3 regions of the Brevibacillus sp. HB1.3 genome follow, and region 2 is predicted to be linked to each of the others. Evidence: riboswitches for the same ligand, from Rfam matches in the RefSeq annotation. Region 2 holds a riboswitch; each other region holds the start of a gene.
What was found. A riboswitch is a leader RNA that binds a small molecule or an ion and turns the genes downstream of it on or off. The one in region 2 is predicted to bind lysine.
Positions count from the first base shown of each region.

Region 1 (3,111 bases), on a different contig from region 2:
CCTTCTTGTTCACAGATGGCAGCTACCTCTCGCAAGAACGCTTCTGTTAGCGGCACGACACCGCCGGAACCCAATACTGGCTCCATAAGGACCGCAGCGGGTCTTGCCTCCTGGCAAATCGCTCGCAATCCTGCCGTGTCCTCCACATCCAGTTCATAAACAGGAAAAGCTGGCTGAGGAAAGTCTTGATAGACGTGAGCCTGCCTCGTCAGACGCACTGCTCCAAGTGTTCGCCCGTGAAAGCTGTTGCGTAAAACAACGATGCCTTCACGACCTGCTCCCTCGTTTTTCGTCCATTTGTGAATCAGCTTGATCGCAGACTCTGTGGCCTCAGCACCAGAGTTGGTGAAAAACACCTTACCGCTGATGCTGTTCGCAACCAAACGCTCCGCTAATCGAATAGCCGGCTTGTTTAAAAATACATTGGAAATATGCAAGAAGCGCTCTCCCTGCTCACGCAGAGCCTGTACAATGCGCGGATGCGAATGCCCCAAAACATTTACCGCGAGTCCAGTAAACAAGTCGAGATAACTCTTCCCGTTCGTATCGTACAAGTAATTTCCTTCGCCTTTCTCTATGGCAATCGGAAGTCTTTTATAAGAGGAGACGATATATTGTTCATCGAGCGAACGCCAGTCCATGTGCACTCTCTCCCTTACAGCTGACGTAGCTCCTGCTTGATCTCTGTCTTGGAACGAGTTTTTTCATCGATTTGCTTGATCACACGTGCAGGTGTTCCCGCAACGACTACGTATGGAGGTACATCTTCAATGACGACAGCACCTGCTGCTACAACAGCACCTTTTCCTACGCGTACACCTTCCAGAATGACAGCATTTGCTCCGATGACAACATCATCCTCGACAACAACTGGCTGTGCAGACGGCGGCTCGATAACGCCTGCGATAACCGATCCAGCGCCGATGTGGCAGTTTTTCCCGATGGTTCCACGTCCACCTACTACAACATTCATATCGATCATCGTACCTTCACCGATCACTGCACCGATGTTAATGGAAGCACCCATCATGATGACGGCATTGTTACCGATTGTCACTTGGTCACGGATAATTGCGCCTGGCTCAATACGCGCTTGAATCCCTTTTGTATCCAGCAATGGAATGGCGGAGTTGCGACGATCGCTTTCTACTACATAATCTTCAATTTTGTCTGCATTAGCAGCGAGAACTGGCTCAATCTCTTTCCATTCACCAAAAACAACACCTGTCGGACCAGTAATGAAGGCTTTGGAGCTCGCACCAAAGTCGATTCCCTCCAGGTTCCCTTTCACATATACCTTCACAGGTGTTTTCTTTTCGCTTTTTTGAATAAACGCGATAATTTCGTTAGCATCCATCATGTTCATTGTTACATCCTCCTCAAAATAACAGCATGGTAAATCAAAAAAAGCAATGAGTGCATTCGCTATCTCATTGCTTTTGATACTACGTAAGCAAATCATAAATAGCGCTCCACAAAAAGATGTCAGGTCCCTTGTGACAGGATGTCCATTTTTCATGAGACACCCCAGCCTGTGCTACGTAGGGGCATAGCATAAGCTTCGGCGCTTTAGCCTTTCTTCCTTCTCCTGCCCCCTGGCAGATTGCGAAAAGGCTTACTCTTCTTCGGCGCACCTCTATTTAGTGTACATTATATTAATTTTATTTAACTCTACCAAAATCAATGAAACGTGGCAAGATGAAAAAAGTTATTGACAACGATTCTCATTTTCATTAATTTTATTTGTGAGAATGATACTCATTATCCAACTGGAGGGTTTACGTTTTATGAGCATTTTGATGGTATACGCGAGCATGACAGGGAATACACAGGAAATTGCTGAAGCAATTGCAGAAGGTATTCGTTCAACTGGTGCTGAGCTGGAGATAAAAGAAGTGATGGACGCGAATGCAAAAGAACTCGAGGCTTACGACGGAATCTTGCTTGGTGCCTACACATGGGGCGATGGCGAACTCCCAGATGAATGCCTGGATTTTTATGAGGAAATGGACGATATTGACCTCAGCGGGAAAAAGGTTGTTGCTTTTGGCTCTTGCGATTCCGCTTACGAGCATGTCGGTGCAGCTGTTGATATTTTGCTGAAAAAGGCGCGTGAGCGTGGCGCGGAAACTCCTCTGGAAGGTTTGAAAATCGAGCTTTCTCCTACGGCAAAAGAAGTGGAAACTTGCAAAGCATTTGGGGTATCGTTTGCTGAATTGCTCGGCTAATCGATGTTTCCTAAATACTCTGGCACATGCTATACTATCAATCCAACTTTTTAAGGAGGATTGATCACATGTCACTACATACAGACGAGATTCTGTTACGGCCTCTCCACCAACAAGACGCAGCCGAGCTCCTAGAGCTTCGGCTGCGTAATCATGAATTTCTCCAACCATTTGAACCGATCCGCCCCGCTTCATTTCTGACCCTCCCAGCACAGCAAGAACAGATTTCGCAAGCACAGAATGATTTTGAACGTGGTACTGCCTATGCTTTCGGCGTATTCTCTCGGGAATCCGAAAAGATGATTGGACGTGTAGCGTTGTCGAATGTCGCACGCGGCGCATGGCAAAATGCGACGATTGGCTACTTCATGGATCAGGCCTGCAATGGCAAAGGCTATACAACATTAGCTGTAAATCTTGCCCTTCGCTTTGCTTTAACGGATGTTGGGCTACACAGGGTACAAGCGGCTGTCATGCCTCGCAACCAAGCTTCCATTCGCGTCTTGGAAAAAAACGATTTTCGCCAGGAAGGGCTATCGTTACGCTATTTGCAAATTAACGGTGTATGGGAGGACCATCTCATCTACGCTCTTACTGCTGAGGAGTGGTCTGTGTAATCTCCTTGCTCTTTTCAATCTCGCGCAGCCGCTCCAGGATGCGCCGTTTGCGGTACAGCATCATCCCCGCTTCGGCGACATCCTTTACGGTTGAGCGATTCAAATACGCTCCGAACAAAATACCCGCGATAGGCACCATTTGAAATAACTTTTTCCACCCGAAGTTTTCTGTGTACGTAACCACGACTTCACGCCATCCCTGTAATTGTGCCATTACCTCTCTCTGCGCATTTGGTTCATCAAAGCGGGAGAGTTCAGCGAGTATC
Region 1 covers NZ_JABMIT010000003.1:148,297-151,407, reverse strand. Annotated here, with positions in the region: gene HPY31_RS08315 (aspartate aminotransferase family protein) at 1-641, opposite strand, end outside; gene dapD (2,3,4,5-tetrahydropyridine-2,6-dicarboxylate N-acetyltransferase) at 656-1,366, opposite strand; lysine riboswitch at 1,458-1,647, opposite strand; gene HPY31_RS08305 (flavodoxin) at 1,788-2,228, shown strand; gene HPY31_RS08300 (GNAT family N-acetyltransferase) at 2,297-2,845, shown strand; gene HPY31_RS08295 (EcsC family protein) at 2,820-3,111, opposite strand, start outside.
Region 1: another riboswitch for lysine. It lies ahead of dapD (2,3,4,5-tetrahydropyridine-2,6-dicarboxylate N-acetyltransferase); the one in region 2 lies ahead of HPY31_RS19735 (amino acid permease).

Region 2 (3,111 bases):
GTTCGATGGCATCAGCAGGTAGCTCGCGTGCCTTGTGTGAACGAAGGTCTACCGTATCGGGTTTGGGCAATCCCAGACTAGTTCCTGTCACCATTTTAGGTGCAGTTTGGCTAGTTGGGAGCTGGGGGGGTAGGTAGCGGGAATACGAGTGGATTTGCATGTTCTACTCTCCTCACATGGATTCATGTTCAGTCGTGAAGGCAGGGAGATCATGGTTACCCTTTATCAGATGACTAGTATGAGTTGTGAGGACAGAAGGAAACGGATCTCAATTGCTTCTTTTCTATACTATCGGTTATTTTAGGGCAGTTTTTAATAGGGTGGCAAACATGAAAAAGGACTCCCGTCTAGATCACGGGAGTCCGAAATTTTTCTTCGATTATTTCGTGTATTCATCCATACTGAAGTCTACTTGTTCAAGAGGGACGACCTTGGTCTTTTGGCTGATTTTATAAGCGAGCCAAATGAGTAAGAAGAGTGGTAGGCCAATGTAAGAGACCAGGACGCCATACCAGTCGACCGTTCCCCCCATAAATGCGGAGTAGTTTTGCCCCAAAATAACGATACAGCAAATGATGAAGGCAAAAATCGGTCCAAACGGGAACCACTTTGCTCGATAAGGCAATTCGCTTAAGTCTCGACCCTGAGCGATAAACGCTTTGCGAAAACGGTAGTGACTAATGGCAATTCCCAGCCAAGCGATGAAGCCTGACATACCGGACGCATTCAAAAGCCATACGTACACTTCGCCCTCCCCAAACAGAGAGGACAGAAAAGCAAGGGCGCCGATGAGCGCAGTCAAGATCAAGGCATTGATCGGTACGCCGTTACTTGTTACTTTTGCGAACCATTTTGGTGCTTTTCCTTCTTTCGCCAAGTTCCACAGCATGCGTGTAGAGGCGTACATGCCAGAGTTACCAGCAGACAATACAGACGTAAGAATAACGGCATTCATGACGGACGCTGCAAAAGCAAAACCGGCATTTTCAAATACAATCGTAAACGGACTGATCGCAATATCCGTAAGGTCGCCACTGATCAGATTTGGATTATCGTATGGAACCAGCAACCCGATGATCAAAATAGCGAGGATGTAGAAGAGCAGGATGCGCCAAAAAATTTGACGGATGGCCTTCGGAATATTGCGGGCAGGGTCTTCGCTCTCCCCAGCTGCTACTCCAACCAGCTCTGTTCCTTGGAAAGAGAATCCGGCAATCATAAAGACACCGAGCAGAGCCATGAAGCCGCCATTGAATGGCGCGTCGCCTTTGGTGAAGTTTTGGAAGCCAACTGCTTGACCACCCATAATGCCAAAAATCATCAACACACCGACAATAATAAAGATGATAACCGTTACTACTTTAATCAAGGCGAACCAATATTCAGATTCTCCATAGGCCTTCACAGACAGGAGATTCAAGGCAAACAGCAATCCGAGGAACAAAGCGCTCCACACTATCGCTGGGGTATCCGGGAACCAATATTTCATAATGAGTGCGGAAGCTGACAGCTCGACGGCAATGGTAATCGCCCAGTTGTACCAGTAGTTCCAACCGAGAGCAAAGCCGAGAGATGGATCGACGAACCGTGTGGCATACGTCGAGAACGAACCGGAAACAGGCATAAAGGCCGCCATTTCCCCCAAGCTGGTCATTAAAAAGTAAACCATGATACTAATAGCGAGATAGGCGACTAAAGCTCCACCTGGTCCGGCGGAATGAATCGAGCCTCCACTCGCGAGAAACAATCCCGTCCCAATCGAGCCGCCGATGGCGATCATCGTCAGGTGTCGGGCTTTCAAACCACGTTGCAATTGATTTTGTGACATAAGCTGCTTGCACGACCTTTCTTGATTTTTGAGAAGGAAGGTCGGAAATTAAAAAACCGCCATAGCCAAAAAAATGGCATAGGGCGGTATCATCCAATCCCCACCAAGCCTTCACTGAAGATAGCTCACCACGTTTGCTTGGCATGCAAACGTGACAGTTCTGCCCCTTTCGAGTACAGCCCCAACCCAATCGCACAGAGACGCGATATGAGCTTCGGCGGATTTTCCTTACCTGGAGTCATTGATTTTCTCTGAATCTCGTACAGGATGATATAAAAGCCGCGACCTCTATCCTCACCGTGAAAGATGAGGATAACATGTATGAAATTATGTGATTTATCAACTATAAAGGATTGTTCGGGATTAATCAATGTGAAATTTTGTTATTCAAATGAGCGTCTGGCAGGCCAGGAGCCTTGCAGCTTGCGAATTTGGACGATTTGTCCCGTATGAAACGCATCATGCAAGACAAGACTCAGTACGTTTTGGTAAATGGGTGTATAGGTAGCTATCTGGTCTAACTCTTCATCCGTCAGCAAGGAAAGCTGTTCATGAATGTGGCGGTGGACGCTTTCCATACGCAAGAGGGTAGCTTGCCAAGCGTCTTCGTCATCGGGTCCACCCGATGGGGTGAAGGTATCATCGTTCGTCTCAGCGGAGCTAGGGAATTCGGTGCCCAAAAGACGATGCAAGAGGCGTTCTTTGTAATAAAGAAGGTGGCTGACGTTTTCCCAGATGGTGTTGGCTGCTTCTCCCACAGGGCGCCAGCTAGCCTCCGCTGCTGATACTCCGGAAAGCACTTCTTTTAGGGGTGGATACCAGTCTTCCTTGTCATACGCACATTCCCATCCGTGCAAAAGCAATTCCTTCCGATTCATACGCTTCCTCCTCGTCTGTGAAACAGATTGATGAAACGCTATAATAGCAATAAGAAACGGGTATGTAACTAGCTAATTGACTTACGATAGTTACGAATAAAGATTACCATATCCTGTATGGTCATACAAGAGAGAAAAATGAAGGGTTTCGTCAGGAGAGTGGATGGCATGGACTGGCTTTGTATTGATTTCTTAAATAGTGATTGGCGGGATTGGCGCGGTTCTGGTCGTTGGGAAAATCGCCTGGAGAACCAGGAATGGCTGTCATCCTTTTTGCAAACATACAAGCTAACCGCTCCGCTGCCGATGAATGAGGCGTATGCCGCGGCTCTTTTGCAATTGCGGGAGCGTTTGAGACGTATGCTGGAAGCCGTTGTCCGTGGAGACCGATTCCAAGAGGAGGAC
Region 2 covers NZ_JABMIT010000008.1:227,474-230,584, reverse strand. Annotated here, with positions in the region: gene HPY31_RS19740 (hypothetical protein) at 1-160, opposite strand, end outside; gene HPY31_RS19735 (amino acid permease) at 380-1,828, opposite strand; lysine riboswitch at 1,942-2,127, opposite strand; gene HPY31_RS19730 (DinB family protein) at 2,212-2,706, opposite strand; gene HPY31_RS19725 (CGNR zinc finger domain-containing protein) at 2,875-3,111, shown strand, end outside.

Region 3 (3,111 bases), on a different contig from region 2:
TGGCTTGGCATCAAAGTCCATGCTCCGAAAAGAGGCAAAAAGCATGAGCTCGTGAAGATGGCTACCGAGAACGCCCGTATTGCTTTGCAGGAGAAGTTCGCGCTGATGTCCAAGGACGATGCTCGTACGGTCCAAGCAGTACACAATCTCGGTCACATTTTAGGGATTCCGGTTCCTCATCGAATTGAAGCGTTTGACAACTCCAACATTCAGGGAACAGAGCCAGTGTCTGCGATGATTGTGTTTACAGACGGTCGCCCTGACAAAAAGGAATACCGCAAATTCAAGATCAAAACCGTAGAGGGACCAGATGATTACGGCTCCATGCGCGAAGTCGTTCGCCGTCGTTACTCTCGTCTGCTGAAAGAAAACCAGCCAATGCCCGACCTGATTGTGATCGATGGTGGTAAAGGCCAAATCAGTGCGGCTATGGACGTGCTGGAAAATGAGCTGGGTCTCTATATTCCCGTTTGTGGTCTGGCGAAGGATGAGAAGCACCGCACTGCTCAGCTCATGTACGGAGATCCGCCAGAGCCTATCAATCTTAGACGGGACAGCTATGAGTTTTATTTGTTGCAGCGCATCCAGGATGAAGTCCACCGTTTTGTTATTACGTTCCACAGACAATCTCGGACAAAAACAATGCTTTCCTCGCAGTTGGATGAGATCCCGGGTATTGGTGAAAAGCGACGCAAGCTGTTGTTCTCCCATTTTGGCTCGTTGAAAAAAATGCGCGAGGCCACCGTTGAAGACTTCCGCCAATTGGGGATCGGCGACAAGCTGGCAAAAGAAATCATCGGGCATCTGCGCAAGCTGGACACATAGCCAGTGTGACTTTTTGAACAACCTCTAAAAAGGAATTGATCCATTTTTAGACTCATGTTATAATCCGATTCAAACAGAATAGTTAGCCTCACTTCCATTATGGAGTGAGGTAGAGGCGCGAAAACCAAGAGTACCACCCTGAGATCGGGTATCTGTGAAGGGGACGGGAAAGGGGAATTCGCCGAAGTGTGGGGGGAAACCCGCTTTTCTCCATGCTGGGTCTGCGTTGAACAAATGCAGGACTGTCATCTGCACAATGACCAATTGTCAGATGGAGAGCTATCTCACGGTGTGTCAATGTGAGTTTTGATGGTGATAACTGTCAATCTTCGTTGTCCGCGTGTATTGGGAGGGAGGAACCGGTATGTCGAAATAGTAGGCAGCGGCAGGTCTTATTCCTTGTCGGTGCCTTTTTTGTAAAATAAAAATGCAAGACTTTTCCTTATAGAGAGAATAGTGAAAAACCATACGATATGAGATAAATACCAATATTGGATATGAGAAAAAGGGAGAGAAGCCGCATGGGGTTGATCGTGCAGAAATACGGAGGCACTTCCGTAGGTACCATTGAGCGAATTTTACGAGTTGCGGATCGAATTATCAGCTATAAAGAGGAAGGGCATGATGTGGTAGTTGTTGTTTCTGCAATGGGGAAATCTACTGACGTGTTGGTAGACATGGCCAAGCAGATTAGCGCATACCCATCCGAGCGTGAAATGGATATGCTGCTGACCACGGGGGAGCAGGTATCGATCGCGCTTTTGTCGATGGCCTTGCATACAAAGGGCTACGATGCCATTTCTCTTACGGGCTGGCAAGCTGGAATCACCACAGAGGCGATTCACGGAAGAGCACGGATCAAGCAGATTGATCCAGAGCGGATTCAATCTGAGCTCGGTCGTGGTCGTGTGGTAATCGTGGCAGGATTCCAAGGGATCAGTGACGAAGGGGAAATTACGACGCTCGGCCGCGGTGGATCGGATACATCTGCGGTTACACTCGCAGCGAGCTTGAACGCTGAGAAATGCGAAATCTTTACGGACGTGTCCGGGGTGTATACAGCTGATCCGCGAATGGTTCCAGCTGCGAGCAAGCTGGATACGATCTCGTATGATGAGATGCTGGAGCTGGCGAACCTCGGTGCAGGGGTTCTTCATCCGAGGTCAGTTGAGGCTGCGAAAAAATACAAGGTAAGGCTGGTCGTCCGCTCTAGCTTTACTGCCGAAGATGGTACGTACGTTGAGGAGGTTGCCAACATGGAAACAGGAAGAGTAGTAAGTGGAGTTGCACACGATGAAGATGTAGCCAAAATCACGGTTGTCGGCATGCCTGCCAAGGTCGGGACACTCTCCCGTCTGTTCAATACGCTGGCGGACAATCAGGTGAACGTCGATATTATTATCCAAAGCTCTTATGATGCTACTGTTACAAATATTTCTTTCACAGTTGCAGCAGATGACCTAAAAAAAGCACTGGATACACTGGACAGAAACAAAAATGAGCTTGGCTTTGAAAAAGTCGATTTCGAGGAAAGCTTGACCAAAGTATCCATTGTTGGCTCTGGAATGATCAACAATCCAGGGGTAGCTGCCGAAATGTTCCGCGTTCTGGCAGAAAAAGAAATTTCTATTAAAATGGTATCAACTTCTGATATCAAGGTTTCTTGCGTCATTCCAGCAGCTTTGACAGAGCTGGCTGTTCGCAGTCTTCATTCGGCCTATGGTCTGGATGTTGAGGAAACCGCGGTTGTGCACGGAGTATAAAAAGATAGATGCTCCCTCTCCCTTCTTATAGGTAGAGGGGGCATTTTGTTCATGACGCCACTTGTACAGAGATGCGGATGTCAGAAGGGCTTTCCATTTCGATTTTGCTGAACGCTTCTTTTTCTTTCCACTGCTCAATCATACCTGCGATGATCCCGGCTTCAAAGGAAAGACTGCATCCTAGTCTTTCTATAGACTGATAGCTAAAAATGGAATGATTGAGTGAATAGACGATCGTTTGCCCGTTCTCCTCCAGGACGTCTAGCTGGCCTAATCCAAGCCGAATAAAAGGCATAATCGGGCCTGTTGCAGATTGAATGGGGATTTGGCGGCCCATATTTTTTCCTATCCAATAGAGGATATGGTTTTCACTATCGCCTAGCAGGGTGCTAGTAAGCGTTTCGCGTAGAAGATGATAGCCAAGATAGGGCATATTCATTCTCTCTGCATAGGGAATGGTCTCTGGCGGCAATAGTGCTGCAAGCTGATCCTTCTCTTTCATATGTGCTTCCCTCCTGTCTTT
Region 3 covers NZ_JABMIT010000004.1:124,985-128,095, reverse strand. Annotated here, with positions in the region: gene uvrC (excinuclease ABC subunit UvrC) at 1-825, shown strand, start outside; lysine riboswitch at 928-1,115, shown strand; gene HPY31_RS11055 (aspartate kinase) at 1,347-2,588, shown strand; gene HPY31_RS11050 (YslB family protein) at 2,638-3,090, opposite strand.
Region 3: another riboswitch for lysine. It lies ahead of HPY31_RS11055 (aspartate kinase); the one in region 2 lies ahead of HPY31_RS19735 (amino acid permease).